One region of the Pseudarthrobacter sp. NKDBFgelt genome, then DNA from elsewhere that is predicted to be linked to it. Evidence: riboswitches for the same ligand, from Rfam matches in the RefSeq annotation. Region 1 holds a riboswitch; each other region holds the start of a gene.
What was found. A riboswitch is a leader RNA that binds a small molecule or an ion and turns the genes downstream of it on or off. The one in region 1 is predicted to bind S-adenosylmethionine.
Positions count from the first base shown of each region.

Region 1 (10,256 bases):
GCGGACCAGCAGTTTCCGCCGTACGGACAGCAGCCGTACGGACAGGACCAGCACAAAGAAGCCCCACAGCAGCCCGCTGCCCCCGCCACTCCCCCGCCGCCGTCGGCCCCGCAAGGGTTCCGGGCGCGCAAGCTCGCGGAACTGGACCAGCAGTACAGCAACGGAGAACTGTCCGTTGAGGAATACATGGCCCGCCGCAGCGAAATCATGGACGGCTAGGGCACAACCGGCATCCGCCCGTTCAGTCGGCCTGCTGGCTCAGTCCACCTGGGGAAAGCCTAAGTCGATGACCGATGTTGCCGGGTCCGGCCACCGGGTGGTCACTACCTTGCCGCGGGTGTAGAACCGGATACTGTCCGGCCCGTACATGTGGGTGTCACCGAACAAGGAGTTCTTCCAACCGCCGAAGGAGAAGGTGCCCACCGGCACCGGAATGGGCACATTGACGCCAACCATCCCGGCTTCGACGTCGAACTCGAACTGCCGCGCGGCGCCGCCGTCGCGGGTGAAAATGGCAACCCCGTTGCCGAACTCGTTGTCGTTGACCAGGCGGACAGCGTCACTGTAGCTGTCCACCCGGACCACGGACAGGACGGGGCCGAAGATCTCGTCGTCGTAGACCTTCATGCCGGGCTTGACGTGGTCCACCAGGCTGACGCCGATGAAGAACCCGTTCGAGTCGAACTGCTGTGACCGGCCGTCCACAACCACCGTGGCCCCTTCGCTTTCGGCGCCGGCAACGTAGGAGGCAACTTTCTCGCGGTGTTCCGCGGTGATCAGCGGACCCATCTGCGATGCCGGATCCGTGCCGGGGCCGATCTTAAGGGTGGCCATCCGGCTCTTGATGGCAGCCACGAGGTCGTCGGCGATGCTGCCGACGGCGACGAGCACGCTCACCGCCATGCATCGCTCACCCGCAGAGCCGTAGGCGGCGGAGATGGCGGCGTCGGCGGCCATGTCCAGGTCCGCATCCGGCAGGACCACCATGTGGTTCTTAGCTCCGCCCAGGGCCTGGACCCGTTTGCCGTGGTCGGCTGCCCGCTTGTAGATCGATTGGGCGATGGGTGTTGATCCAACGAAGCTGACTGCTTTGACATCCTGGTGCTCGAGCAGGGTGTCCACGGCTTCCTTGTCGCCCTGGACCACGTTCAGCACCCCGGCCGGGAGTCCGGCCTCGGCGAACACCTCAGCGATGAACACGGCAGAGGACGGGTCCTTTTCGCTGGGTTTCAGAAGCACTGTGTTGCCGCATGCCAGGGCGCTGCCGATCATCCAGAGCGGCACCATAGCCGGGAAGTTGAATGGCGTAATGCAGGCCACCACGCCCACGGGCTGACGGACGGAGTGGACATCCACACCGCTGGACACCTGCTCGGAGCGTTCTCCCTTGAGCATGTGGGACAGGCCGGTGGCGAACTCGATATTCTCGAGGCCACGGGAGATCTCCCCTTCGGCATCGGAGAGAACTTTGCCGTGCTCGCTGGTCAGGATGGCGGCGAGCTCGGACTTGCGCTCATTGAGGATTTCGCGGACACGGAAAAAGATGTTGGTCCGTTTGGCGAGGCTCGCGGCCCGCCACGCCGGGAGCGCGGCTTTGGCTGCGGCAATGGCTTCCTCCACCCTGGCGGCGGAGGCCAGCGCCACCTGTTTTTCCTGCTCGCCGGTGGCGGGATTGAAGACGGGGCCGAAGCGCTCGGCCTCGGTGACGCGGTTGCCGTTGATGTAATGCGGAATGGTGTGCATGAAGGTTTCTTTCTAAGGAGTTCAGATGGCTGTGGCGTGGACGGCGGACTCGCGCAGGCAGCTACTTCGCAGCATCGAGCGAGCCATCGGCAAGCTTGATGATCATGGAGCAGTCCTTGCCGGACTCGCCTGCGTCAATGAGGCGCTGGTACAGCTGCTGCACGTGCCTGCCGATTTCGAGCGGCGTTCCTGTGTCCTCGGCAGCGCTGATGGCCAGTCCGATGTCCTTGTTCGCCAGTTCGGCGGTGAACGTGGGTGCGAATTCATTGTTGGATGCTGCGGTGGGAACGACACCCGGTACGGGATACCAGGTGCGCAGGGCCCAGCTGTCACCGGAGGAAACCGAGGCGATGTCCCAAAAGACTTTCTTGTCCAGGCCCAGCCTGTCCGCCAGCACGGCACCCTCCGCCGTGGACGCCAGGTTGATCAGGAGCATCAGGTTGTTGCAGATCTTGGCCGCCTGCCCCGTGGTGGGTCCGCCGGTGGGGATGACGTTGGCGGCCATCGGCTCGATGAAGCGGCTGGCGTCCGCCACGGCGCCCGGTTCGCCGCCCACCATGAACGTCAGCGTTCCAGCCTTTGCGCCGCTCATGCCGCCCGAAACCGGGGCGTCGACGAAGCGGAAGCCGGCGGCAGCGGCGGCGTCGTGCAGTTCCTTCGCGGCTGCGATGTCGATGGTGGAGGAATCGATGAGGAGGGTGTTTGTAGCGGCGTGCGCCAGCACCCCGTCCCCGCCCAGGTAGACCGCCTTGGCGTGCTCGCCTTTCGGAAGCATGGTGAAGACGGCGTCGGCGCCCGCCACGGCTTCTGCGATGCTGCCTGCCGGCTTTACCCCTCCGGCTTCAGCGGCGGCGAGGGCTGCCGGGTTGAGGTCGAACCCCCGTACGTCGTGCCCGGCCTTTGCCAGGTTCGCCGACATGGACCCTCCCATGTTCCCCAAACCAATCCAACCGATTACTGCCATGGCATAAGCTCCTTTGCTGTGTCTCCGACCGGCGGCCGTAACGTCTGTGTCCACCATCACACCCCGCTATAGTGCAATCAAGGGAAAAAATCACAGATGGCATGTGCACTGATGCACATGCCTGGAAGGCAGGCATGACGCAGCTACCGAGTCCGGACGACCTGCTGATCCTGCTGACAGTGGCCCGGCTGGGGCGTTTCAACGCCGTCGCCGAAACGCTGGGCACAACGCACACCACCATTTCGCGCCGGATCCTGGCCCTCGACAGGCAGCTGGGCGGCCGCACCCTGGAGCGCAGCCCGCACGGGTGGGAACTCACGGAGCTTGGAGCTTCGGCCGTGGCCGCGGCGGAAAGGATCGAGGAAACGCTCGGCTCGCTGGCCGCTGCCACAAGCCAGGACCGGGACGCCCTGTCCGGCATGGTGCGCATCAGCACCTCCGACGGGTTCGGCGCCGAATTCGTGACGCCTGCGCTGGTCCGCCTGCAGCAGCGGCATCCACTGCTGAACGTGGAGATGTTGAGTGCCACGCGCAGGGTCAGCCAGAACCGCTCCGGCGTGGACCTTGAAGTGGTGGTGGGACGCACCGACGTGAGCAACGCCCAGGCCATCTTCCTGACCAACTACTTCCTCCGGCTTTACGCCAGCCCCGCCTACGCCGCGGAGCGCGGCCTGCCGGAGACGCCCGACGGCGTGAGGCAGCACGGCTTCGTCTCTTACGTTGAGTCCGCGCTCCAGGTTGCCGAGCTGGGGCACCGGTCCTCGCAGCTTCCAATGCCGAAGTCCAGCTTCCAGGCGACCAGCATCTTTGCCCAGGTGGAGGCGGTGCGCCGGGGCGCCGGAATCGGGCTGCTGCCGAACTTCATGGTGGCGCGCAACCCCGAGTTCGTTCCGGTGCTCCCCGAAGCGTTCCAGCGCCAGGTCCCCATCTGGGCAGTGGCCCGCCCGGAGTCGCTGCGGTCCGCCCGGGTGCAGGCCGTGATCGGTGCGCTTCAGCATGAGGTGGCGGAGCGCCAGGATCTGCTGGCCGCCTGAGCTGCTGACAGCTTCGGTGGAGGACGCCGGCGTCGTGGCCCCAAGGCCGGTTTCACGCCTGGAAGAGCCGCCTCACCACCTGCCCGGCGGCGAGCGCGTCGAGGCCTTCGTTGATCTCCGCCAGTGGCCTGGTGTCCGTGTGCAGCAGCTCAACGGGTAGCCGGCCCTCGCGCCAGTACCCCAGGTAGAGGGGAATGTCCCGGTCCGGAACGGCGTCGCCCATGTAGGAGCCCAGCAGCCGCTTGCCCGCGCCGGCAAACTGCAGCGCAGGCACTGTCAGCTCAGCGGTGGGGTGCGGCAGGCCGACGGAAACCACCGCGCCGCCCCTCGTCACATGCCCGAGACAGGACGCAATCACCGGGGCCGAGCCCACTGCCTCGATCGCGATGTCCACGCCGTCACCCGCGGCTTCCGAGATCAGGCGGGCGGCGTCCTCCGGGGTCCCCACCGCGGTTGCCCCACACTTCATGGCAAGTCCGTGCTTGGCCGTGTTCGGATCAATGGCAATGACGGCGGAGGCACCGGCGAGCGTGGCAGCCATAACGGCCGAAAGCCCCACTGCGCCGAGCCCGAAGACGGCGATGGACTGGCCTTCCCGGATGTCGGCCGTGTTGAGGACGGCGCCCATTCCGGTGAGCACGGCGCAACCGAACATCGCCGCGACTGTGTCGGGGACGTCGTCGTCGATCACCACCACTGATTCGCGGGCCACCACCGCGTAATCCGCGAAGGCGGAAACCCCCAGGTGGTGGTTGATCCGCTCCCCCGCAGGCGTGCGCAGCAGCGCCTCACCGTGCAGAAGGTCACCGGAGCCGTTGACCTCGGCGGCCCGGTGGCAGAGCGCGGGCCGCCCAGCCAGGCAGGCGCGGCAGGAACCGCAACTGGGGACGAAAACGAGGACCACGTGGTCCCCCACGGAAACGTCGGTGACGCCCTCACCCACCGACGCTACCCGTCCCACGGCCTCGTGACCCAGTGCCATGGGAAGCGGCCGGACGCGGGATCCGTCCACCACTGACAGGTCTGAGTGGCACAGGCTGGAGTAGGTGACGGTGACGCCCAGCTCGCCGGCGCGGGGTTCGGGGCGGCTGAGCTCCTGGACCACCAGGGGCTGCGCTTCGGCGTAACTGGTGCCAGGAGGAACTGTGGAATAGAGGACTGCTGCTCGCATGGTGTTCCTGACTTTATGTTTGTGGACAGGCAGCTGCCGTGGCCGTGGTGCTGTGCCGTGGGGAGTACTTCCTGGCGGCTATTTCTTGGCCGCGGCCAGGAGATCGGCGGTGCCCTGGGCGTCAGCGGCATCGACATCATGAAGTGAGATACCGCGGGTTTCCCTGAGGAAGAACACCGAGATCGCTGTCACGACGCAGGCGCCCAGGAGGTAGAACGCCACCGGAAGGGACGAGCCGAAGCTGGCCAGCAGCGAGCTGGCGATGATGGGCGCCAGCGAGCCGGCCACGATGGAGGTCACCTGGTAGCCGAGGGAAACGCCGGAATACCGCATGCGGGTGGGGAACATTTCCGCCATGATGGACGGCTGGCCAGCGTACATGAGGGCGTGGAACAGCAGGCCGATGGTGATGGCTGCCAGGATAATGAAATCGTTGGCGGTGTCCATCATCGGGAAGGCGAAGAAGCCCCACGTTCCTGCGAGGATTGCACCGGCCATGTACACCGGGCGGCGTCCCAGGGAATCGGACATCTTGCCCACCAGCGGTACTGCGCAGAAGTGGATGAAGTGTGCCACCAGCAGGAGGAGCAGGATGCGGGAGGTGTCCGTCTGCACCACCACCTTCAGGTAGGTGATGGAGAACGTGACTACAAGGTAGTACAGGATGTTCTCCGCAAAGCGCAGGCCCATGGCGGTGAACACGCCACGCGGGTACCGGCGGAAGACTTCGGCAACACCGTAGCCCTTGTTCTCGACGGTTACTTCCTTGCGGGCCTCGAGGAAGATCGGCGCGTCCTGGACCTTGGTGCGGATGTAGTAGCCGATGATGACGATCACTGCGGAGAGCCAGAAGGCGACGCGCCAGCCCCAGCTGAGGAAGGCTTCCGGGGAGAGGGTGGAGGACAGGGTGAACAGGACGGCGGTGGCGAGCAGGTTGCCCATGGGGACAGCGGACTGCGGCCAGCTTGACCAGAAGCCGCGGGACTTGTTCGGGCTGTGCTCGGCGACGAGGAGCACGGCTCCGCCCCATTCGCCGCCCACCGCGAAGCCCTGGACGAAGCGCAGGAACACCAGCAGCGCCGGGGCCCAGTAGCCGATCTGCGCAAAGGTCGGCAGGCAGCCCATGAGGAAGGTGGCAACACCCACCAGGATGATGCTCAGCTGCAGCAGCTGCTTGCGGCCAAACTTGTCGCCGAAGTGGCCGAAGACGATGCCGCCGATGGGGCGGGCAACGAAGCCGACCGCGTAGGTGACGAAGGCTGCGATGATGCCGTCCAGCTCGGTTCCGGAATTGGGGAAGAACAGCTTGCCGAACACCAGCGTGGCGGCGGAGGCGTAGAGGAAGAACTCGTACCACTCAACCACGGTGCCGGCCATGGAGGCCGTGACGACCTTCTTCAGGCCTGAGGACTTGACGTCGGTTTCCTCGGGCCGCCGCGCGGCGGACTTTTCCGTACTCATTGATGAACTCCTTCGGCGTCTTCTTCGACACCACTGGGACAGTCTGTGGCGGATACGTGTGATTTTGGCCACGAACCGCCGGGTCCCAACGAGTATGGTCCGCCTGAACACCAAGCTCAACGGCGAATCATGCAGAGGCTATCTGCATAAATGCACATTTGCCTGCCTGTGAGGGGAAGTTTTATGCCGAGAGGTGCGCCCGGAGCTGGTGGCCCAGCTGGCCTATTTCGGTCAGGAAGCCGTCATGGCCTATCGGCGCCTCAATGACGTGGACGTCCACTTCTCCCGGCAGGGCCGCGGCAAGTTCCCGGGACTGGGCCGGGAAATAGAGCCGGTCAGAATCCACGGCTGCCACGAAGAAGCGCGCACGCGACCGCGCCAGGGTCTCGGGAAGCGGCCCCCGGCCCCGGCAGATGTCATGGCTCATCAGGGCCTCGGTGATGGCGATGTAGCTGTTGGCATCAAACCGCCGGACCAGCTTGTTCCCCTGGTGGTCCAGGTAGCTTTCCACCTGGTAGCGTCCGCGGGCGGCCAGGACGCCACCCTGCAGGGGTGACTCCGGAGCCTGGGGTTCGCGGCCGAACCTGCCTTCCAGTTCCGCCGCGGAGCGGTAGGTGATGTGCGCGATCCGCCGGGCCAGGGCCAGGCCGTCCTCGGGGAACGGGCCGCCGTAGTAGTCGCCGCCATTGAAATTGGCATCCTGGCGGATCGCCAGGGTCTGCGCCTGTGCGAACGCAATCTGCTCGGCCGTGCTGGCGGCGCCGATGGAGATCACTCCGCAGCGCTGCACCCGCTCCGGGAAGGAGATGGCCCACTCAAGTGCGCGGGCTCCGCCCATGGAACCGCCCAGCACCGCAAACCAGCTCCGGATCCCCAGCTGGTCAGCCAGCCGGGCCTCCGCCACAGTGCTGTCCCGCAGCGTGACCAGGGGAAACCGGGATCCCCAGGGGGCCCCGTCCGGTGCCGGCGACGACGGCCCGGTGGACCCGTAGCAGCCGCCCACAATGTTGATGGACACTACAAAGAACCGGTCCGTGTCCACGGGCGCACCCGGCCCGGCCAGCTGCTCCCACCAGCCCGGTTCGTCGGTATCGCCGCGGGTCACGTGGGTGCTGCCGGTCAGGGCATGTTCGATCAGGACGGCATTGCTGGCGTCCGCGTTAAGGGTGCCCCAGGTTTCGTAGGCCAGGGTGACCTCGGGCAGGTAGCCGCCGGCTTCAAGGTCCAGTCCCCCAATGGAGGCATAGCGGACGATTCCGTGTTCGGGGACGGTGGTACGGGTGACGGTAACCGTCATGGCAAGACCTCTTCTACGCGCTTGCCCGCCGTCGAATGACCGGCAGGCCAGGTCTTCACCCGGGGCACCCCACCGCGGAAGGAGGGTTGCCGGCCAGCAAGCCGGGGCTGTCACTGGCACTCATGACCTGGTTCGAGTGTACGAAACAGCCCCCGCCTGCCGCCAAGAGTGTGACTGGTTGTGACTTCCCCGGCCTGCCGCCGTGGTGGGTTCTTCGGGTGCCTGGCTAGGCTCCGGTGGCATCCTTCGCTGCCCGGAATCCGGCTTCCAGGTCCGCCAGGATGTCATCGATGTGTTCGATTCCCACCGACAGCCGGACCAGGCCGGGGGTTACGCCGGCAACAGCCTGCTGCTCCGGGGAAAGCTGACTGTGGGTGGTCGACGCCGGGTGGATGACAAGGGAGCGGACGTCACCGATGTTCGCCACATGGGAGTGCAGCTCCAGCGCGTCCACGAAGCGCTTGCCGGCCTCGGCTCCGCCGGCCAGGTTGAAGGACACAATGGCGCCCGTGCCCTTGGGGCCATACTTGCGGCCCCGCTCGTACCACGGGCTGGAGGGCAACCCCGCATAGGCGACGGATTCGACGTCGTCCCTTCCCTCCAGCCAGCGCGCCACTTCCGTGGCGTTGGCAACGTGCCGTTCCACGCGCAGGCTCAGCGTTTCCAGGCCCTGTGCGATCAGGAATGCGTTGAACGGGGAGACGGCGGAGCCCAGGTCCCGGAGCAACTGGACGCGGGCCTTGAGGATGTAGGACAGGTTGGCGCCAAGGGCACCGTCCTTGCCCAGGTCCCTGGCGTACACCAGCCCGTTGTAGGTGGGGTCCGGGGTGTTGAAGCCCGGGAACTTCGCCGGGTCCTTGCCGAAGTCGAAGTTTCCTGAGTCCACGATCACGCCGGCAATCGCGGAGCCGTGGCCGCCCAGGTACTTGGTTGCCGAATGGACAACGATGTCCGCTCCCCATTCCAGCGGGCGGATCAGGTACGGGGTGGACAGGGTGTTGTCCACGATCAGGGGCACACCGGCCTCGTGTGCCACCTGGGAGATGCCTTCGATGTCCAGGACGTCCTGCCGGGGGTTGGAAACCACCTCGCCGAAGAACAGCTTGGTGTTGGGCTGCACTGCAGTGCGCCACTGCTCCAGGTTGTCCGGGTCCGCCACGAAGGTCACCGAAATGCCGAACTTCTTCAGGGTGTGGGCAAAGAGGTTGTATGTTCCGCCGTAAAGGCTGGGGCTGGCAACAATATGGTCGCCGGCCTCCGCAATGTTCAGGATGGCGAAGGTCTCGGCGGCCTGGCCCGAACTCAGCAGCAGTGCCCCCAGCCCGCCTTCAAGGCTGGCGATCCGCTGTTCCACGGCCTCCTGGGTGGGGTTGCCGATGCGGGTATAGATGGGTGCCAGTTCAGCAAGGGCGAACCGGTTGGCGGCGCTCTCGGCGCTGGGAAAAACGAAGGACGTGGTCTGGTAGATAGGAAGTGCCCGGGCGCCTGTGGCACTGTCCGGCTCCTGTCCTGCATGGATCTGGCGGGTTTCGAATGACCATCCGTTGGACAACTAAGGCTCCTTTGACTGGGCCCGGCATGCACGAAGCACCGCGGGCCGCGCTTGCCATCCGGCCATTTACCGGACAGCCAGGTCCTCACCCGGGGCACCCCACCGCGGAAGGAGGGTTGCCGGCCAGCAAGCCGGGGCTTGGCGCTGGCACTCATAACCTGAGCCCAGTGTAGGAACACCTGCACAAAGCGGCACAGCATTGTGACGAACATGGTCCCGCGCATGACCCCTGCGGGAGTCCGCGCAATCACTTTCCGCAGGGGAAATCCCAGTAAGGCTACCCTTAGCTGAGAGCCCGATCACAAAGTGCCAAGATGTTGCCATGCGCATGGATCACGTCTCTTACGCCTGTGAACACGATGGCCTGGCTGCCACCACCGAACGTATTTCCTCTGCCCTCGGCGTTGAGGCAGTGAAGGGTGGAGTACACCCTCGGTTCGGAACCCGGAATATGATCATCCCGCTCGCGGGGCACAAGTACCTTGAGGTCGTTGAGGTCCTGGACCACCCGGCTTCGGACAAGGCCCCCTTCGGCCAGGCAGTGCGTGCACGGTCTGCAGCCGGCGGCGGCTGGATGGGCTGGTGCGTCGAGGTAGATGACCTGGCCCCCTTTGAGGAACGCCTGGGCCGCTCCTCAGTCAACGGCAACCGTAAGTTCCCTGACGGCCGCGAACTGGTTTGGAAACAGATCGGCATCCTCGGCCTGATCGCGGACCCCCAGGTCCCGTACATGCTCAAGTGGGAGGGCGATCCTTCCCTGCACCCCTCCAACGCTTATGAGAGCAACGTCAAGATGAGTTGCCTCACCATAGCCGGCTCTGCCGCCCGGGTAACCGAGTGGCTGGGTGAACCCGTGGAGAAGCCGCTGGAAGATGTAGCCGTGGAATGGGTGGCACCGCACGGAACCCCCGGGATCCTTTCGGTGACTTTCGAGACCGCCAACGGGGCAGTCATTATCTGATGCCCCCTCCCGGCATGGGTTCGCCCCCGCCGGGTATCAACCCGGGCCGGTACTTGAGACTGCCCGCGTAAGC
Region 1 is NZ_JBJURL010000067.1:478-10,733, reverse strand. It holds gene ACKAE7_RS16075 (hypothetical protein) at 1-219, shown strand, start outside; gene ACKAE7_RS16070 (CoA-acylating methylmalonate-semialdehyde dehydrogenase) at 259-1,743, opposite strand; gene mmsB (3-hydroxyisobutyrate dehydrogenase) at 1,805-2,707, opposite strand; gene ACKAE7_RS16060 (LysR family transcriptional regulator) at 2,842-3,741, shown strand; gene ACKAE7_RS16055 (alcohol dehydrogenase catalytic domain-containing protein) at 3,794-4,912, opposite strand; gene ACKAE7_RS16050 (MFS transporter) at 4,991-6,373, opposite strand; gene ACKAE7_RS16045 (homoserine O-acetyltransferase) at 6,555-7,670, opposite strand; SAM riboswitch class IV at 7,683-7,798, opposite strand; gene ACKAE7_RS16040 (bifunctional o-acetylhomoserine/o-acetylserine sulfhydrylase) at 7,897-9,222, opposite strand; SAM riboswitch class IV at 9,265-9,381, opposite strand; gene ACKAE7_RS16035 (VOC family protein) at 9,545-10,183, shown strand.

Region 2 (10,256 bases), on a different contig from region 1:
CGTGGTGACGATGGGCCCGCGCAGGCAAGCCATCAGCTCCACCCATTCCCGGCCTGCCTTGCGGTGGCGGGGGTTGTTGTAGGAAGGCTCAATCAGGTTCTGTGACCCCGTGAAGGCGATTTCGCCGTCGATCACCATGATCTTCCGGTGGTTGCGGAGGTCCGGCCGGCGCCACTGGCCGTGGATGGGCAGCAGCGGAAGCATCCGCTTCCACTGGATCTTGCCGGCGCGCAGCCGCTTCAGCAGCTTCCGGTAGCCCTGCACCCGGAGCGTGCCGATGTGGTCGAACAGCACGCGGACTTCCACGCCCCGTTCCGCGGCTTCCTCCATGGCTTCCAGGAGCTCGTCGGTGATGTGGTCCGTGCTCATGATGTAGAACTCGGCGTTGACGAACTTCTTCGCCTTGCGGACGGCGTTCGTCATTTCAAGCAGGGAATCCGGGTAGCCGGGGATGAGGTCCACCGAGTTGCAGTCCACCATGGGCAGGGAGCCCAGCCTGCGGTTCAGTTCACCGGCAGACTTGACCCATTCAGGTCCCGGGTAGTCGCTTTCGACGTCGGCGAGGGAGGAGATCCCGGCCCGCACCCTTTCGTTGACCTGCTGCTGCTGCTCCCTCCGGCGGCTGGAAAGTTTGAAGTTGCCGAACAGGAGGAACAGGATGATGCCCACGAACGGGACGAAGAAGATACCCAGGAGCCAGGCCATGGCCGTGGTGGGCCGCCTGTTGCCGGGAATGATGCCCACAGCCAGCACCCTGATCACCAGGTCGGCGATACCCAGCACCACAACCAGCCAGCCTGGAGCGGTGCCGGCAAGCGAAAATGGCCACAACACGTGCGATAACCCCCGGAAAAATGAGCTCCGGCGGACGGTTTCCAGCCGGGGCACTCCGCCCAGCTTATCGGTGGGGCACCGCACTAAGCTGGACCCATGACCTCTCCTGCGCCCGTGGTTCTCGTTATCCTCGACCCCACCTTCCCTGACGGCCGGCTGGCCGACGCCTCGCAGCCGCAGCTGATGGTGACAGACCAGGGCGCCACCCGGGGCGACGGCGTCTTCGAGACCATGCTGGCGGTGGGCGGAAACGTCCGCAAGATCCAGGCCCACCTGGACCGCCTTGCCGGCTCCGCAGACGCGCTTGACCTCTCCATTCCGGGCCAGGACGAGTGGCGCCGCGCCATTGCTACCGCGCTGTCCGAGCACCGGGCCCAGAACCCTCCCGGGGCGGGGGCCGGGGACGGGGATGAACTGGTGGTGAAACTCGTGGTGACCCGCGGCGTGGAAGGCGCAACTGCCCCCAACTGCTGGGTCCAGGTCTCGCCTGTGGGCGCAGGCGCCCGCCGCCAGCGCGAAACCGGGATCGACGTAATCCTCCTGGACCGCGGCTATGACAGCGACGCCGCCGAGCGCGCACCCTGGCTGCTGCTCGGCGCCAAAACACTCTCCTACGCCGTCAACATGGCCGCCCTCCGCCACGCCCATAAACAGGGCGCGGACGACGTCATCTTCATCTCCTCGGACGGCAGGGTCCTGGAGGGTCCCACGTCCACCGTGCTGCTGGCCCACGTGGAAAAGGCCGACGACGGCACGTCTGTGAAGCGCCTGATCACACCGCAGCTGGACAGCGGCATCCTGCCCGGAACGTCGCAGGGGGCGCTGTTCACCGCCGCCAAGGCAGCCGGCTGGGACCTGGGCTACGGCCCGCTGGAGCCCCAGGACCTGCTGGACGCCGATGCTGTGTGGCTGATTTCCAGCGTCCGCCTGCTGGCACCGGTCAACCACATCGACGGCAAGCAGGTAGGGACGCCGTCAGTGCAAAAGGAGCTCACTGCGGAACTGAACGGGCTGTTCGCGGGCATCCAGTAGGCCGGCCTGCGATTCGGGCCGTTGCACTCTAGGTTCCGCAGGGACAGTGGCCGTAAGGTGTGGTTCATGGACTCGCAGACGCAGCCGGATGGCACCCTGACCTTTGACGAATGCTGGGAACTCCTGGCCAATGACACAGTCGGCCGCCTTGCCGTGGTGGTTGATGGCCACCCGGAGATCTTCCCGATCAACTATGTGGTGCACCGCCGGAGCATCGCCTTCCGGACGGCCGGCGTCACCAAGCTCTGGAGCGCCCTGTCCGAACGGCCTGCGGCCCTGGAAATTGACGGCTACGATCCCCACACCGAAGAGGCGTGGAGCGTGGTGCTGCGCGGAGACACCCAGGTCATCGAGGACCAGGCGGACAAGGATGCCGTAGACAGCTTGGGTCTCGAGCCGTGGCAGCCGGGCGAAAAGGCGAACTACATCCGGCTCTCAGCCCGGGCGCTGACGGGCCGCCGCTTCAAGGTGAACCGCCCGGACGTCTGGGCAACCCGGGCGCAGGACAGGCGCCGCGCTTCCTTCGAATAGTGGTGTCCAAGGCTCTCCGGCGGCAGGAAATTTCCGACGCCGGATGGGCAGTTGGGGGCGGCGGCTGACCGGTGGGGATGGATAGTCCATACGCTTGCTTGATTGGTTGTCTACGGGTAAAGTCTACATTGTAGATGCGGCAGTGACACCTTCATCCACACTCCATTGCCCCGTGCACGGCATTGAGGTTAGCTGCTGTAGCCGAACGGCAGTACCACCGCACTTAGCGAAGGGAAGCCGTCTTGGCACATTCGCAGTTCGACCTCTTTCTCAAAGAAGCCACCTACCTCGACCAGGCCTCGGAATCCACGCTGGACCGCGACCGCCTGTACGGCCTGTACACCAGCTGGTGCTTTATCAACCAGCAGAAGCCCGGACCGGAATCCGAGTTTTGGGCAGCCATGAACCACCGCAGGATTGCTTCCGGCCACAACGGGCTGCGCATGAAGGGCCCGGCTGCCGCCGATTACATCCTGGCGAGCTACCCCGGACTCGTATAACAAGCCGCAGTAGACAGATAACGGCGTGGACCACGTGCTTTCGGCACCGGGGTCCACGCCGTTCCTGTATCCGGGGACTCCTACCTGCCGCCGGATGCCGAATCATTTCGGTCGCGTAAACGTTGCTCCGTCTGCGGAGCACCCCCCTGAAAGGTGCCCGGTACATGACTGGCAGCAGCGCTTATCTGCGCGGAGGACTCCTCATCCGGTTGCTCGAGGTCGCGGATGCCCCTGCCTTGGCCAGGGCCTATCAGCGCAATCTGGAGCACCTGGCTCCTTGGGAGCCGAAACGCACTGACAGGTTCTTCACCAGCGGACACCAGGCGGACATCATCCGCGCCAAACTCGCCCAGCACGCGTTAGGCACCGAAGTCCCCTGGGTATTGGTCGAAGGAGAGGACGACGGCGGAGGCACAGTGCGCGCAGGCCACCGAGCCGGACGCGTGGTTGGGGCGGTCACGCTGACGGGAATCGTGCACGGCCCCTTCCTCAGTGCCAATCTGGGCTACTGGGTGGACCACGAACTCACCGGGCAAGGGATCGGCACAGCCGCCGTTCTCCACGCAGCCAACTACGCCCGGACGACGCTTGGGCTTCACCGTATCCAGGCGGCAACCCTGCCCCACAACACAGCGTCGCGGCGGATCCTGCAGCGTGCAGGGTTCCGGGAGATCGGGGTCGCGCCGGAATACCTGAAAATCGCGGGGCAGTGGCAGGACCACCTGCTTCACCAGCTGATCCTGCCGCACGCCTGAGCCCCTCCTGTCAGCCCCCGGCAAGAGCGCACGGGCTGCGCGCCGGGGCGCATCCTCAGGTGGGGATGATTTTGAAGAGGAACCGCGTCCGCACCATTACCCAGAGGAGCCCCAGCACCACGGCGTAGGCCAGGGTGTTGATGAGGATGTTCTCTTGCTGGAGCACCGAAATGTTGGCGATCACGGCGATGAGGACCACATGCATGATGAACACGTAGAGGGTTGCTCGGCCCAGGGGAACCAGGAACCAGCCCAAGGCGCGCTGTACCGGTTTCCAGTACGCGGTGAGGAAGGCATACGCCGCCACCACCAGGACCAGGACGTTGAGCAACCGGCCCGGGGCAAGGTAGGTGCGCCCGAAGAACAGGTCGTACATGGCCCGGTACGCGGTGTCCGGGATGATCGCCAGTCGCACGTCAAACCCGTTGGCCAGGTACGGGTTGCCCCAGGACATAAAAGCGAACGCGAAGGCCAGGGCAGTGCAGGCCGCCACCACCCACGTGTGCGCTGAAAGCCAGGCCACGATGCCCCGCCGGTGGAACCCGGCCGCCAGGCCGATGACGAACAGCACCTGCCACACCAGCAAGGGGAATGAATCCTCGAACTGCGACGGCAAGAGCCGGAAACGCGTCACCGTACCCACCGCGTACACGGCCAGTGATGCCGCCAGCACCCAGACAGTTTTGCCGCGGTTGAGGGCGGCCAGGATCAGCGGGCTGGCCAGCAGCAGCACCACGTAGAGGCCCATCACGTTGAACTGCCACGGCCCGAACTGGAGCAGCAGGATGGCGGGAAGCACCTGCGCCGGCACAGGGAACTGGAACAGCGATTCCATGCCCGCGTAAAGATCGTAGGTGCGTCCGGCTCCGTCGTGTCCTGCCCCGCCGGTGCCCTGGTCCACGAACGTTGTGAGCGCCTCGGTCCGGAAGAAAGGCAGCAGCGACAGGAGGAAGACGCCCACCAGCACCACGAGCGCCGTTACGTAGAGCTTGCCTGCCCGGCGCGAGGTGAGGTCCACCACCGTTCCAAAATCGTCCTTCGCCCTGGGCCCGTAGACCATGCCCACCACCAGGCCGGAGAACAGGACGAACAGCTCGGCACCCGAAACGAAGCCCACCGCTTCCTGGGTCAGGAGTTGGAACAGCGACACCATGCCCAGGTGGTTCACCACCACGAACACGATGGCCAGGCCGCGGAGCAGGTCCACGCGTGAGTCCCTGCCGGACGGATCGCTGTAGCCCCACGCCGTGACCGCACTCAACCTGGCGGGGAGCTGCCACAGCGCCACCAGGAGGATGATGAGCGCGGCCCCAACGGTCCAGGCGGCAGCCCCCGAAAGCGTATTGGACCTGACGAACCCGGGACCCGAGCTGACATCGGTAACAGGCCCCGTCAGCACAGGCGACTTCTCAAGCCGGGTGTGGGCAGCGTCCGCAATACCGGCGTTTCCGGTGAGCCGCCAGTCGATGCTGGCCACCCCGGTGTCCCGTGTGCTGGTGCGTTCGTCCCAGACCACTGCCCCGGTCAGTGCAAAGTCGGGTGACGCGGCAACGCCCAGGACCTGATCCCACCAGCCGTTCTTGATCTCCCCTTCCGCAGCGCCTCCGGAGGACGGGCTGTAGAAGGCTGAAGTCTGCAGCATGAAAGGCTTGTCCAGCCCCGCGGCATATGTCCCGTAGAAGTTCTCCCCGCCGGAGGCCGTGAGCATCTCCTGCAGCTCACCGGTGCGGGGTACGGTATTGACGGCGGCGCCCCCTGCGGTGTCATCGTGGTAGGCCGTCAGGCCCACCCAGTCCACGGCGTCGTCTCCCGGGAAGTAGGGTTCGTAGGCTTTGTCCGAGCCATTCCAGGCGCCGTCCCCATTAGTGTCCAGCAGGGAGAATCCCTCAGTTCCGGGCCCGGGCGCATTCCGGTTCCGGTCAAAGGGGTAGTCCTTGCCCAGGTACGGCTCCCACACCATGACATAGCTGGCGCCGGCATCCCGAAACGCCGCCGTTACCGCCCGGAATGCCAGCCGGTAGTCGCCCGGCTGCTGGCCCCATTCCACCCAGCTGGCATTCATGTCCGGCGCAAAGCGGATGAGCAGCTGGCCATTGAAATCCCCCTGCAACCGGCGCACTTCCCCAGCGAAGGCCGCGGCAGCGTCAGCGGTGACCTGGTCCAGCGGGACAGCAGGCCTCACCGTGAGCATCACATGGGCACCCTGCCCGGCGGATTGCTCCAGGAAGCCCCGGATATCGTTCTCCTCCGCGGCACGGAACGGGAAGGCGATGTCGTGTCCGAAGATTGCGGGGGATGCCCTGAGCCGTTCGGAGAAGCCGCCGGCGGTGTCCTCTCCCCATTCGAGGACTGCCCCCAGCAGCGGCTTGCCTTCCTCCGGGAAGCTCCGCGCTGCCTGCGCTGACCCGGCGGGCACCACCACCGCCAGGACGGCCATCAGCACGGCGGCGAGGAGCGCAGCCATCCGGTGGAGGGGCCGCAGCCGGCGGCTCCGGGCGGGACGTGTGGACGCGGCATCGGATTGCGTGCTGATGAAGACCCCCCAGGGACTGATTTCTCCAGTGGCGGGGCGGAGCGCCCCTGCAGAAACTTTATCGGGCTGACGGGGGCGGCAGGCACCTGGCGCCCGCGCACCCAAGGTGGCGTCGCCGTCGTAAGTTAAAGAGAGGCGGCGGACGCGTCTTTTGCGCCGCGGTCCGCCCTGCATCCTTCAGTTACGCAACATGACGACGACGGCGGTGCAGCGCCGGGCGGCAAGTGTTACGTTTTTGGGGAGTAATGAGTACCGGCGCCAAGCCCTGACTGGCCGGTCGGCAACCCTCCTTCCACGGCGGGGTGCCTCAGGTGAATACTCGGCATATCGACCATTCGAGCTGCAAGCGTGAGAGAAGGAGATCCGTCGTGTCTGACGCACCTGCCCCTGAAGAAAAACTGTCCTACCGCCTCGTCAGCGGCCCGGACAACCGTGAATTCTGCGAGCGGATCTCGAACGCCCTGGCCGAAGGCTATGTGCTGCACGGCAGCCCGGCGGCAACCTTCAACGGCACCAGCGTGATCGTGGCACAGGCCGTGGTCCTGCCGGCAGCGATCGCCTCTGCGGACGCCGCAGTGGCGGACGCCGTGGACGACCTCGAGTCCGCCGGCGACGACCTTGAGTTCGACGGCGAGGGCCACGCGTGAGCTACGCAGGAGACCTGACGCCGCAGGAGGCCTGGGACAAGCTGGAACAGGGCGCCATCCTGGTGGATGTGCGCACCGAGGGCGAATGGGCCCACATCGGGATCCCGGAGACTAAAGCAACAGAAAACGATCCGCTGTTCATTCAGTGGACTTTCCCCGGCGGCATCCCCAACCCTGACTTCATCAACGACCTCAACCAGCAGGCGCCCGAGGACCGTTCAACCGAACTGGTGTTCCTGTGCCGCTCCGGCCAGCGGTCCATCGCGGCAGCCATAGCGGCCACCCAGGCCGGCTTCACCTCCTACAACGTGCTCGAGGGCTTTGAAGGCGACCCCGACCGCTTCGGCGAACGCACCGTCAACGGCTGGAAGAACCGCGGCCTGCCAACCAACCTGGGAAAGATCTAAGTGACCTTCAACGAGGATGCCGCCGGCTGGAGCCCCGATACCCAGGCCGTGCGTGGCGGGCTGGACCGCACCAACTTCCAGGAAACCAGCGAAGCCATTTTCCTGAACTCAGGCTTTGTCTACGAATCCGCCGCTGCCGCCGAGCGCGCCTTCACGGGCGAGGACGAGCGCTTTGTCTACTCCCGCTACGGCAATCCTTCCGTGGCCACCTTCCAGGAGCGTCTCCGCCTGCTGGAAGGAACCGAGGCGTGCTTTGCGACGGCGTCCGGGATGTCCGCTGTGTTCACCGCCCTCGGTGCCCTGCTGGCAGCCGGAGACCGCGTGGTTGCCGCCCGCTCGCTGTTCGGATCCTGCTTTGTGATCCTCAACGAGATCCTGCCGCGGTGGGGCGTGGAAACCGTCTTCGTGGACGGGCCGGACCTGGAGCAGTGGAGCGAGGCCCTGTCCAAGCCCACCACCGCCGTCTTCTTTGAATCGCCATCCAACCCGATGCAGGAGATCGTGGACATCGCCGCGGTCAGCGAATTGGCGCACGCAGCCGGGGCGACCGTCGTCGTCGACAATGTCTTCGCCACTCCCCTGCTGCAGCGCTGCGGGCAGTTCGGCGCGGACGTCATTGTGTACTCCGGAACCAAGCACATCGACGGCCAGGGCAGGGTGCTCGGCGGCGCCATCCTGGGCACCAAGGAGTTCATCGACGGCCCGGTGAAGCAGCTGATGCGGCACACCGGACCGGCGTTGTCCGCGTTCAATGCGTGGGTGCTCACCAAGGGCCTTGAGACCATGGCGCTGCGCGTCAACCATTCCTCGGCCACCGCGCTGCGGCTCGCAGAGTGGCTGGAGGAGCAGCCTGCTGTCAGCTGGGTGAAGTACCCGCTGCTGAAATCGCACCCGCAGTATGAGCTGGCGGCAAAGCAGATGAGCGCCGGAGGCACCGTCCTCACCCTCGAGCTTGCGCCCTCCGGGGGCCGTTCCGGGAAGGAAGCAGCGTTCGCGCTGCTGGACGGCCTGCGGATCATCGATATCTCCAACAACCTGGGCGACGCCAAGTCCCTTATCACCCACCCGGCCACCACCACGCACCGCGCCATGGGGCCGGAGGGCAGGGCGGCGATCGGCCTGAGCGACGGCGTGGTGCGGCTTTCCGTTGGGCTGGAGGATGTGGACGACCTCATCGGCGACCTGGAGCAGGCGCTCAAGCAGATCTAGCACTCCGGACGGTGGTGGTGGACATGCCTGGAAAGGTCGCTGCTCCCGGCTGGCGGCTGCTGCTGTCCAACATCCCCCTGCCGGAGCAGAACTTGCTGGGCATCGCCGCCGGCGCGGCCCTTCAGCGCCTGGTTCCAATCAGGCTTTCGGGGATATCAAGCCGCTGGCAGAGGCGTCTGCGGACAGCGGGCGGCGCATCGCTCGCCGCAGGTGGCGTCCTCGTCACTTGGTCATGGTGGGCAGCCCACCGCACTCTCCTCACCCGGCCGGCTGAGCTTTTGACGTCCGGCCCGTATTCATTCTCGCGCAACCCTATGTATGTGGGCTGGACGCTGCTGCATCTGGGCATTGGGCTGGTACGGCGCAACGCGTGGAGCCTGGCCGCACTTCCGGTGGCGGCCGGTGCCGTCCATCGCCAGGTCTTGCGGGAGGAGGCCAGCCTCGCCGCTTCCTTCGGTGGGGCGTTCGCTGAGTACCGGAGGGCGGTGCCGCGCTATGTGGGAAGGCGCTGTGCGGGCATCAGGCGCTGTGTGGGCTTCAGGTGCCCTGGACGGAGAGGCGGACTTCGACGGCGTCGCCTTCGCTGATCCGTGCCTTGGCCCTGATGGCCTTCTTGACCGGCAGGAGGTACGTCCCTGTTTTGGTGTCCGGGAAGAGCGAGGTCTGCCAAGTGTGGCCGGCAATTTCTGCACTCACCTGGACTGAGCCAAACGCCTTGCTGCGCCCTGCATTTTGTGCGCGGACATCGTCCGCCACGTCCGGCGGCAGGGTGAGGAAATGCCAGCCAGCCTCGCCCGGGTACAGCCACAGCTCCGCTTTGAACGAGTACGACGACGTCACGCGCCGAGTATGGCATGCCTGCGGTAGTGCCGCCAGGGCTGTGGATGACCAGCAGCCCACTAGTTATCCACAGCCCCTGCCGCATGGCTCTTTTTGTCAGACCCCCGCAAGATGATGTTTGTATGGAAACGAACCCGGCGGTGGTGCAGGCGGAGGAAGCCGTTATGGCTGGCATCGCTGCGTTTACTGCTGCGTTGGATGGCAGGGACGGTGCCGCGGCTGGTGAGCCGGATCCTGCCGCAGAAGCGGGCCCAACTCCTGCTGCTGGTTTGGATGATGAGTTGCAGCGGGTTGCTGATGGGGCGTTGGATGTCCTTGCCGGGGTGGCCCGGGCGGAGGCGAAGCTGGCGGCGTTGAAGGCTCAGGCGGTTCAGGTTCTCGCGGCCGCCACGAGTGTGCTGAACGGTCCGCCGTCCTCGCCGCATGAGGCCACGGCGCAGGACCGGAGCCTGGTGGCCGAGGTCGGGTGTGCCCTGGTGATCGGTGACCGCGCCGCCGGTGCCTTGTTGGCCGAGTCCCACGCCCTGACAACCACCCTGCAACGGACGCTCGCAGCGTTGCAGGGCGGTTCGATTTCCTGGGCGCATGCCCGGGGGATGGCGGAGGAGGCAGCCACCCTCGACGCCGCCGGGGCAGCCGCTCTGGAGGCGCACTTCCTGGACCCGGACACGGTCCGGCCTGGCGCCGCGGCCATGATCGGGGAGATGCCCGCCTACCGGTTCAAGGCCAAGGCCCGTACCTGGCGCGAACGCCACCATCCCGAATCGATCGAGAAGCGCCACGCCAAGGGTCTGGCGGACCGGCGGGTGGAATACCGGCCGGACCAGGACGGCATGGCCTGGCTCTCGGCCTGCCTCCCCGCCCATCAGGCAATGGCGGGCTGGAACCGGCTCAACGCCCTCGCCCGGGCCGCGCAGGGACCCGACGAGTCCCGCACCCTCACCCAGATCCGGGCCGACGACTTCGCC
Region 2 is NZ_JBJURL010000007.1:13,898-24,153, forward strand. It holds gene cls (cardiolipin synthase) at 1-831, opposite strand, end outside; gene ACKAE7_RS03100 (aminodeoxychorismate lyase) at 931-1,866, shown strand; gene ACKAE7_RS03105 (pyridoxamine 5'-phosphate oxidase family protein) at 1,933-2,397, shown strand; gene ACKAE7_RS03110 (hypothetical protein) at 2,640-2,897, shown strand; gene ACKAE7_RS03115 (GNAT family N-acetyltransferase) at 3,062-3,652, shown strand; gene opgC (OpgC domain-containing protein) at 3,708-6,116, opposite strand; SAM riboswitch class IV at 6,427-6,540, shown strand; gene ACKAE7_RS03125 (DUF1737 domain-containing protein) at 6,554-6,832, shown strand; gene ACKAE7_RS03130 (rhodanese-like domain-containing protein) at 6,829-7,239, shown strand; gene ACKAE7_RS03135 (O-succinylhomoserine sulfhydrylase) at 7,240-8,448, shown strand; gene ACKAE7_RS03140 (isoprenylcysteine carboxylmethyltransferase family protein) at 8,472-9,035, shown strand; gene ACKAE7_RS03145 (DUF1905 domain-containing protein) at 8,986-9,288, opposite strand; gene ACKAE7_RS03150 (endonuclease) at 9,411-10,256, shown strand, end outside.
Region 2: another riboswitch for S-adenosylmethionine. It lies ahead of ACKAE7_RS03125 (DUF1737 domain-containing protein); the one in region 1 lies ahead of ACKAE7_RS16045 (homoserine O-acetyltransferase).

Region 3 (10,256 bases), on a different contig from region 1:
TGACCAACAGGTACCTGGTTCTTGCCGCTTTGGCCGATGGGCCGTCCCGCCTGCGGGCACCCCTGCATTCGAGGGACTCAGCCCTCATGATCGAGGCGCTCCGGCAGTTGGGCGCCACCATCACGGAGGTTCCCGGGGACGGTGCCTTCGGGCCCGACCTGGAAGTGGTTCCGCTGGACCCGGATGCTGTGTCTCCCCTCACAAGGATCGACTGCGGGCTCGCGGGTACGGTCATGCGGTTCGTTCCTCCGCTGGCCGCGCTGCGGAACGGCGAAAGCGTGTTCGACGGCGACCCCCATGCCCGCAAACGGCCGATGGGAACCATCATCGAGGCGCTCACTGCGCTGGGAGTGGCCGTTTCCGCAGAGGGGGGCGGGACGCCGTCGTCACTGCCGTTCGTTGTGGAAGGCACAGGTGAGGTCCGCGGCGGCCACCTAGTCATCGATGCCAGCGCGTCGTCCCAGTTCGTTTCGGCGCTGCTCCTGGTGGGCGCAAGGTTCACCGAGGGCCTGCACCTCGAACACGTGGGCAAGCCGGTGCCGAGCCTCGACCACATCAACATGACCGTGGCAGTCCTTCGCGGCGCCGGGGTTGCCGTTGATGACTCGGTGCCCAACCACTGGGTGGTCAGCCCCGGCCCCATCCGCGCCTTCGACCAGCGGATCGAGCAGGACCTGTCCAACGCCGGTCCCTTCCTCGCCGCCGCGCTGGCCTCCCGCGGAACCGTGCGGATCCCCGGCTGGCCGGACGAAACGCAGCAGGTCGGTGACCTCTGGCGCAGCATCCTCGCCACGATGGGCGCCGAGGTAACACTGGACGACGGCGTCCTCACGGTCACCGGGGGCCCCCGCATCAAGGGCGGAGACTTCGCCGACACCAGCGAACTCGCGCCCACCGTGGCCGCCCTGTGTGCATTGGCTGCCGGCCCCTCCCGGCTGACCGGCATCGCGCACCTGCGGGGCCACGAGACGGACCGCCTCGCCGCCCTGGTCACGGAGATCAACCGACTTGGCGGCGACGCTGAGGAAACCAGCGACGGCCTGGTGATCCGTCCCGCACAGCTGCATGCCGGCGTCGTGCACAGCTATGCCGACCACCGCATGGCCACCGCGGGAGCCATACTCGGCCTCGCCGTGGAGGGCGTCCAGGTGGAGGACATCGGCACCACCGCCAAGACCATGCCGGATTTCCCCCGGCTGTGGGCAGACATGCTGGCGCAGAATGGCCCCGCCGCAGCGGCGTCGGAAGGTTCCAGCGGTGGCGCGTAGCACTGATTCCTGGGATGAATCGGACGTCCGGATCCGGCCCAGCAAGAAGGGCTCCCGGCCCCGCACCAAGGACAGGCCAAGCCATGATGACGCCGTCACGGGACGCATCATCACCGTTGACCGGGGCCGGTACACCGCAGTGGTGGGAGAAGACTCCGGCAAGGAGCGGGTAGTCATTGCCGCCCGGGCCAGGGAACTCCGCCGGAACCCGGTGGTCGCAGGAGATTTTGTCTCTCTGGTCGGCGACGTCTCCGGGGAGCCGGACACCCTGGCACGGCTGGTGAAGATCCAGGACCGCAAGACCCTGCTGCGGCGCAGCGCGGACGACACGGACCCTGTGGAACGGGCAGTGGTGGCCAATGCCGACCAGCTGGTGATCGTGGTGGCAGCAGCGAACCCCGAGCCGCGGACCGGCTTCATCGACCGAGCCCTTGTGGCCGCCTACGACGCCGGCATCGAACCGATCCTGCTGGTCACCAAGGCGGACGTCAAAGATCCGGCGGAATTGCTGTCCACCTACACCCACCTGGACTTTCCCGTGATCATCAGCCGGACGGCCGATTCCGCGGCCTCGGGCATTGACGCCCGTTCCGACGACGGCCTGTCCGCCCGGCTGGACAGCTCGGCCGTCGCCGAGATGCGGGGCTACCTGGACGGCAAGGTCACCGTGATGCTGGGACACTCAGGCGTTGGAAAGTCAACGATGGTCAATGCGCTGACCGGGGCGGAACGGGCCACCGGCGGAGTGAACGCCGTGACGGGCCGCGGCCGGCACACGTCGTCGTCGGCCCTTGCGCTGAAGCTGGCGGATGCGCCATCCGGAAGCTGGATCATCGACACCCCCGGCATCCGCTCGTTCGGCCTGGCGCACGTGGACCCGGACCGCATCCTCCGCTCGTTCCCGGACCTCTCCCCCGGCATCGACGACTGCGAGCGAGGGTGCAAGCACACCGCCACTGCGGTGAACTGCGGACTGGACGCATGGGTGGGCGCGGGGCACGCCGGCCCCACCGGAGCAGCAAGGCTTGGCTCCCTTCGGCGCCTCCTCGGCACGGACCCGCGGCTGGAAGCCCAGGAGGCAAAGGAACTGGGAAGCGTCACCTGACGGGCCCGCTTCCCGGCAGAACGGCGCGCAGACGGTAGTTTGGAACCATGATCCAACCCGCTTCGAGCTACAACGATGACCTGCGCCTGGCCCACGTCCTGGCCGATTCCGTGGATGACCAGACCATGAGCCGCTTCAAGGCCCAGGACCTCCACATTGAGACCAAGCCGGACCTGACGCCCGTCACCGATGCGGACAAGGCAGCCGAGGAGGCCATCCGCGGCCAGCTCTCCCGGTCCCGTCCACGCGATGCCGTACTCGGCGAGGAGTTCGGCAGCACAGGCCACGGGTCGCGGCGGTGGATTATCGACCCCATTGACGGCACCAAGAACTTCGTCCGGGGCGTTCCTGTCTGGGCCACCCTGATCGCTCTGGTGGATGAGGGCGAGCCGGTGGTGGGCGTGGTCAGCGCTCCCGCCCTGGGCAAGCGCTGGTGGGCCGCCAAGGGCATGGGAGCCTACATGGGGCGTTCCCTTGCCGCGGCCACCCGCCTCCGGGTGTCCAATGTGTCCAGCCTGTCCGATGCTTCCCTTTCCTATTCGAGCCTGGGCGGCTGGAAGGAACGCGGAAACCTTAATGAATTCCTGGGCCTTACCGAGGACGTGTGGCGGACCCGGGCGTTTGGTGACTTCTGGTCCTACTGCATGGTGGCCGAAGGTTCGGTGGACATCGCCTGCGAGCCCGAACTGAACCTCTACGACATGGCCGCACTGGTGCCCATCGTGGTGGAGGCGGGTGGCCGCTTCACCTCGCTGGAGGGCGAGGACGGTCCGTTCGGCGGGAACGCCCTGGCCACCAATTCCATCCTGCACTCCGAGGTGCTGCGCCGGCTTAACCCGAACCTGGACGACCTCCTCTAGTCCCGGCAGCACGAATAATCGACGGCGGGCGCCCCCGAAAGGAGGCGTCCGCCGTCGTGTTCTTCGGTTCAGGTGCCTCTTTTCAACCGTACGTAACAAAGCCCTTAACATTTCCGCGGGCTTTTAACCTTCGCTGCCCATGTCTTACGCTCTTAACCAGGTCACGAGTGCCAGCGCAAAACCCCGGTTTGCTGGCCGGCAACCCTCCATTCGCGGTGGGGTGCCCCGGGTGACGACCAGGCCGGTCCGGAACGGATGCGGCAAGCGCGGATTCCTGCATGGAGTCCTGTTGTGAAGTGAGGTCTCTGTGACAACTGCCACCGTCTCCCCCGAAGCCGCCTCCCCCCAAGCCGCTGTCCAGCATCAGGCAGCCGCCCTGCCGGGTTCACCGGAGCTCTTTAACCAGCGCCGCACCGCCGCCGGCCGTCCGCTCGCCGCGGTCAGCGGCGCCGAAATCCAGGCCCCGCTGATCCACGGCGGCCACGTCCGGTACGCCAACCTGGACTATGGCGCATCGGCCCCCGCCCTCTCGGTGGTGTCGGCCTACCTCAACGAGATCCTGCCCTTCTACGCCAGCGTCCACCGCGGTGCCGGCTACGCGTCCCAGATCAGCACCTCGGTCTATGAGAACGCCCGCGCCATCGTCCGCGACTTCGTGGGCGGCCGCCCGGACGATTCGGTGATCTTCACCCGGAACACCACTGACTCCCTCAACCTGCTGGCGGGATGCCTGCCTGTCACCGACGGACGGCCCGACGGCGACGTCCTTTACCTCGACATTGAGCACCACGCCAACCTCCTGCCGTGGCAGGGTGTCCCCCACCGCAGCATCGTGGCAGCGGACACCATTGCGGAAACGATTGACACCGTCCGTGCGGAACTGCAGCAGGGCGGCGTCAGCCTGCTCGCCGTGACCGGAGCTTCCAACGTCACGGGCGAAATCCTTCCCATCCGTGCCCTTGCCGCGCTGGCGCACGAGCACGGGGCAAGGATCGCGGTGGACGCGGCCCAACTGGCCCCACACCGGCGGATCGACATCACCGCGGACAACGTCGACTACGTAGCCTTCTCGGGCCACAAGCTCTACGCACCTTTTGGTGCCGGCGTGCTGGTGGGCCGGCCGGACTGGCTCGACGCCGGAACACCGCACCTTGCCGGCGGCGGCGCCGTCAAGGAAGCCAGGCTCGACGGCGTCAGCTGGGCAACCGGCCCGGCCCGCCACGAGGGCGGATCACCGAACGTGCTGGGTGCGGCGACCCTGGCCCGCGCCACGCAGGTCATCGCGGAACTGGACCAGGACCGCTGGCATGCCCACGAATCAGCCATCCGCTCCTTCCTGGTGGAAGGCCTACAGGAGATCGACGGCGTCACCGTCCACCAGATCTTCAAGGACACGAACCCGGACACCGACACCATCGGCGTGGTCAACTTTTCCGTGGAAGGCTACGACGCCGGCCTGGTGGCCGCCTACCTGTCGGCAGAACATGGAGTGGGCCTGCGCGACGGCCGCTTCTGCGCGCACCCGCTGCTGAAGCGGCTGGGCCTTCCTTCCGGTTCCCTTCGGGCCAGCTTCGGCGTCGGTTCAAGGCTGGAGGATGCCGAGCGTCTGCTGACCGGCATCCGGGACCTGCGGACCAAGGGCCTTGGCTGGGACTATGTGGTGGACGCGGGCCGCTGGGTTCCGGCCCATGACAACCGCACGTACCCCCACTGGGCGCCCAACACACCGGGAACGGCCGGAGCCGCGCCCTGCATCGACGACTGACCCGGGGCTGGCCTGCCGGCTGGTGCCCTGCCGCTGCGGCTGATGCGGTAAATTCGGAGGACACCAAAAAACCGGATGAAGGAGGCCGCGCGTGGCACGGGGTGGCCCACGGCTGGATCACGGCCGGCGCCGGGAGCTCGGCCAGAGCTTCCAGGACGGCGGCAGGCACTACCAGCAGGTGCGGCCCGGCTACCCTGGCGAATCAGCGCGCTGGCTGGTGCCTCCAGGGGCACGCAATGCGCTCGACGTGGGCGCCGGTACCGGGAAATTCACCGAACTGCTGCTCGACCTCGGTCTGTCCGTCACGGCCGTGGACCCGTCAGCGGACATGCTCGGGCAGTTGGCTGAGCACTGCCCCGCCGCCACGGCTGTCCTTGGCACCGCAGAGGCGACCGGCCTGCCTGACGCGGCTTTCGACGTCGTCACCGTAGCGCAGGCGTGGCACTGGTGCGATGCCCTGAGGGCCAGCACCGAACTGGCCCGCGTCCTCCGCCCCCACGGAACGCTGGGACTGGTCTGGAACCAGCTGGACACGTCCGTCCCCTGGGTTCACCGGCTCTCCAGGATCATGCATGCCGGGGATGTCTACAAACCCGGCCACCGCCCGCTCATAGGACCCGAGTTCGAGGCGCTGGAGGACCACCTCACGCGCTGGCAGGACTCCGTGACAACCGCAGACCTCATGGAGCTGACAAAATCCCGGAGCTACTACCTGCGCGCCGGCGAGGCCACCCGGGCGAAAGTGCTGGCCAACCTGGACTGGTACCTTCACGACCACTTGGGCCACGGGCCGGACGAAGAATTGAAACTGCCGTACCTGACGCTCGCATGGCGGGCGGTCCGGGCATGAGCGCCCTCCAGTCCACGTGCGGCCAAGGGCAGCCGGTAGGCTGGATCCTGTGAAGACCAGTGCTCCCTCCTCCTCCATAGAGGACTACGTCAAGGTCATCTATTCCTTCACTGAGTGGCAGGACAAACCCATCACCTCCTCCCAGCTGGCACAGCGCCTGGGGGTGGCCAATTCCTCCGTTTCGGAGATGGTCCGGAAGCTGAAGGACCAGGGCCTGGTGGACCACAAGCCGTACAGTGCCATCAGGCTCACGGCGTCCGGCCTGCAGCTTGCCCTCGCCATGGTGCGGCGCCACCGCCTCATAGAGACCTACCTTGTTCAGCAGCTTGGGTACAGCTGGGACGAGGTCCACGACGAAGCCGAGCTTCTGGAGCACGCCGTCTCGGACACGTTCATAGAACGCGTTGCGGCGAAACTGGGCAACCCGCAGCGGGATCCGCACGGCGATCCGATCCCCACGGCGGACGGCCAGGTCTTTATGCCCCGAGCGCACCTCATGGGAGAGCTGGACCAGGGCCACACGGGCCGCATCACCCGGATCAGCGATGACAACCCGGACCTGCTCCGCTACCTTGCGGCCGAAGAGATAGACCTCGACGCCGAAGTGGAGGTGGTGGGCCGCAGGCCGTTCGGAGGCGCCCTGGTGGTGCGTGTCCGGGACTCAGGCCGTACGCGCGACTACGACCTGGCCGATGAGATCACGTCGGCGCTGTGGGTCCACAGCGACCGCCCCCACCCAGGCTGCCTTCTCGCGGACGCCGGATTTCCCCCCAGCTCGCCCGGGGCATGAGCGGGCCGAAGACATCGTGGGCACCCAGGGCAGGCGCCTGGCTGGCCGTTGCCGCAGGGGGCCTGGCGGGGACAGAACTCCGGTACGTCCTGGGGCTGGCCTTTCCGGAAGTCTCCGGATCCATTCCCTGGACCACCCTTAGCGTCAACGTGGCGGGCAGCTTTGTCCTGGCCGCCCTGACCACCATCTGGATGGCCCGCCCGCGCACCCCCTTCTGGTTGCGGGCAGGGCTGGGGCCAGGTCTCTTGGGCTCCTTCACCACGTTCTCAGCCGTGGTCTTTTCCCTGGACCAGCTGGTGCGGGCGGGTCAGCACGGAATGTGGACTGCATATCTGGCGCTTTCGGTGGTGCTGGGGCTGGCTGCGGCGGGCCTTGGGTGGCGGACTGGAAAGCTTGTTGGCCGACCGTCCGGGAGCGGTCAATGATAGCCGCGGTCCTGGTGGGATTTTTCGGGGTGGCAGGCGCCCTCCTCCGCTTCGGCATTGACAGCTGGTTCGCCCATCACAGCTCCCGGCAGACTGTGCGTGCCGGCGGCCATGGGGCCCGGACCTCCGTGAGGCTGCACTGGCCCTGGGCCACACTGCTGGTGAACGTGGCGGGGTGCTTCATAATCGGCGCTGCGCACGGTCTAAGTGCGGGACTGGGGCTGGGCGCGGAGTGGCAGGCGGGGCTGGCGACAGGCTTAGCCGGCGGGCTCACCACCTTCAGCTCCTGGACCACGGCCACGGTGCGGCTGCTGAGCGAGGAACGCCTCGGGTCGGCTGCGGTGAACGTTGCCGCCAACCTGGTCCTGGGCCTGGCTGCGGCGGCGGCGGGGATCGCCCTGGTATCTACGGTGTAGGAAGCGCGGCCCCGGGGGCCCTGATTTGGGGGGCTCCCGTATCGTGGATGGTGATGATTAGCAGACGCGACGCGGCCATTGCCCTTGATGTACCCATGGAGATGGCACAGCGCCACGGCCTTCCAAAATGGCTGACCGAGGCCCAGCTGGGCGAGATCCTGGACAACCCTCCGCCCTGGCTGGTCCAGTCCCGTGCCAACCGCACGGGCAAGCGCCCGGTCTGGGTCCACCTCGAATGCGCGGTCTGCGGCTACGAGGAGGCGGCCCGCCCCAAGAAGTGGTGGCCGGACTTTACCTACGTGATCTGCGGCCACCACCGCCCGGACGAGGTGCCTGCGGTCCGCCCGGGGTTCGTCCGCAGCGAGTTCGACGGCGTGGGGACACGTTTTGTGGGCATCGCAGACGTGCCTGTCCCGGACTGATTTCCCGCACTGCCAGGCCATTACATTCGGGGCCGAAAGGGCGTAGCTTACGAGGAGGGACGCAGCCCGTCCCCTGCTATAAGGAGCACGCACCATGCCGGACAAAACACCCCACCAGAACCTGGCAAAGAAGCCGGTCAAGACCATCAAGGAAAAACGCGCCGAGAAGAAGTCCAAGCACCCTGAGGCTGACCAGGACGCGGTCGCGCATTTGAAGAAGCGCCGGTAGTCCTACTGCCCGTTTGCCTGCATTTCTTCGGGGACGGCAACGAGGTCCTCTTCCCTGCCGCGCCTCAGCACCCTGATCTGCAGTGGCTGTCCGATCGCATCGGCGAACAGCAGCTTCTGCAGGCTCTCGGCGTTGCTGACGGCGCGGCTTCCGGCGGTCAGGATGACGTCGCCGGCCTCCAGGCCCGCGCGGTCTGCGGGTGACCCGGCCAGAACCTCCACCACCCTGAGCCCGTCCCGCTGGCCCGTCCTGATCACTGCGCTGGCGTTCAGCCGGATCGGCGTGCTGACCACGCCCAGGTATGCCCTCCTGACCCGCCCGTCTCCCAACAAGGCTGAGATGATGCGCCGTGTTGTTGTGTTGATGGGAACGGCGAGTCCCAGACCGGCGCCTGCCACTGCCGTGTTGATGCCGACGATCCGGCCATGCGCGTCCGCCAGCGCGCCGCCGGAACTGCCTGGGTTGAGGGCCGCATCGGTCTGGATGACATCCTCGATCACCCTCCGGTTGCCGCCTGCCCAGACCGGGATGGAACGGCCCAGGCCGCTGACCACTCCGGCCGTGACCGACCCCGCCAGCCCGAGCGGATTCCCGACTGCGATCACCAGCTGTCCCACACGCAAGGTCTCGGCGTCGCCGAACCGGGCAGGAGTGGCTTTCGGCGCTTTCCCGCGGACCACGGCAAGATCCGACAACGGATCAGCCCCCACGAGTTCGAGATCAGTCCGGCTGCCGTCCGCGAACGCAGCATGGCCTTTGTGCGTGCCGGCCACGACGTGGGAATTCGTGAGGAGATAACCGTCCTCGGTAAAGAGGACGGCCGAGCCTGCCCCCACCCGGAACCGTCCGTTCCGTCGGGCGCTGGTCATTTCGATGGCTGCAACGTACGGCGTCACCATCTCAGCCACGCGCATGACCGTTCGGGAGTACGAGTCCAAGGCATCGTCGTCGTACTCCCCCGGAGTGGCGCCGGGCATCCGGTCCATGGGTACCTCCTGGCGGCTCCGACCGCCTCCGGCGCTCGACCGGGGACTGCAACGCCGGATCCTATAGGGGACAACCCAAGGACGGCCGCCGCTAGTCCCGGAACCGCTACGCCATCGGTGAACAGCTTTTAAGCAACGAAAGACCCGGACGGGGTGTCCGGGCCTTTCGTTGTACCTTGCGGCATTGTCAAAATGTGGAGATGGGGGGAATTGAACCCCCGTCCGATGTCGTGTTGTCAGGGCTTCTCCGGGCGCAGTTTGCGTCGGATTTTCTCGGCCCCAGCCATGCTGCAAACAGCTGGCTGATCCGGGCCCAGTCATCTAAGAGTCCCGTTCACCCCGATGACGGAGGTGGACAGCAGTGGCTATCTAAATGACGCCAGGATCCGGGGCGATAGCAACCTCGGGCTGACGGACTGTCTTACTGCTTAGGCAGCAAGAGCGAAGTCAGTGCGCTTAGATTCGGCACTTATTGGTTTGCAGACAGCGTTTACGAGATAATTCTGCATCCTCGGCCCGCTTCACCTGTCGCGACTAACATCGTCGAAACCGATCATCCCCATATTCTTTTATCAAACCGGCAGGCTGGCCCACCGGACTATTCATCATAACGCACGTCCGCGTCAAAACATTCCTAGCGGCGCCGGTTGCGCTCCCGCATCTCACGCTGCGCCTCGCGGTTGTCCTGCTGCTCGCGCAGGGTCTGCCGCTTGTCGTACTCGCGCTTGCCGCGGGCCACACCGATTTCCACCTTGGCGCGGCCGTCCACAAAGTAGAGCTGCAGCGGGACGATGGTATAGCCCGATTCGCGCACCTTGTGGGAGATCTTGATGAGTTCCTCACGGTGCAGCAGGAGCTTGCGGCGCCGGCGGGCTGCATGGTTGGTCCAGCTTCCCTGGTTGTACTCAGGGATGTGGATGGCTTCCATCCACAGCTCGTCGTTATAGAAGGTGCAGAAGCCGTCCACCATGGAGGCGTGGCCCTCGCGCAGGGATTTAACTTCGGTGCCCATGAGCGCGATTCCAGCCTCGTAGGTATCCAGCACGTGGTAGTCGTGCCGGGCCTTGCGGTTGGTGGCCACCACTTTACGGCCACTTTCTTTAGGCAAGGGAAAGCTCCTCAGGTCAGTTCGGTTGTCCT
Region 3 is NZ_JBJURL010000024.1:34,928-45,183, forward strand. It holds gene aroA (3-phosphoshikimate 1-carboxyvinyltransferase) at 1-1,268, shown strand, start outside; gene ACKAE7_RS08685 (ribosome small subunit-dependent GTPase A) at 1,258-2,373, shown strand; gene hisN (histidinol-phosphatase) at 2,421-3,233, shown strand; SAM riboswitch class IV at 3,393-3,506, shown strand; gene ACKAE7_RS08695 (aminotransferase class V-fold PLP-dependent enzyme) at 3,541-4,998, shown strand; gene ACKAE7_RS08700 (methyltransferase domain-containing protein) at 5,090-5,848, shown strand; gene ACKAE7_RS08705 (metal-dependent transcriptional regulator) at 5,898-6,638, shown strand; gene ACKAE7_RS08710 (fluoride efflux transporter FluC) at 6,635-7,063, shown strand; gene ACKAE7_RS08715 (CrcB family protein) at 7,060-7,479, shown strand; gene ACKAE7_RS08720 (hypothetical protein) at 7,533-7,901, shown strand; gene ACKAE7_RS08725 (hypothetical protein) at 7,996-8,130, shown strand; gene ACKAE7_RS08730 (trypsin-like peptidase domain-containing protein) at 8,133-9,116, opposite strand; RNA gene ssrA (transfer-messenger RNA) at 9,309-9,677, opposite strand; gene smpB (SsrA-binding protein SmpB) at 9,751-10,224, opposite strand.
Region 3: another riboswitch for S-adenosylmethionine. It lies ahead of ACKAE7_RS08695 (aminotransferase class V-fold PLP-dependent enzyme); the one in region 1 lies ahead of ACKAE7_RS16045 (homoserine O-acetyltransferase).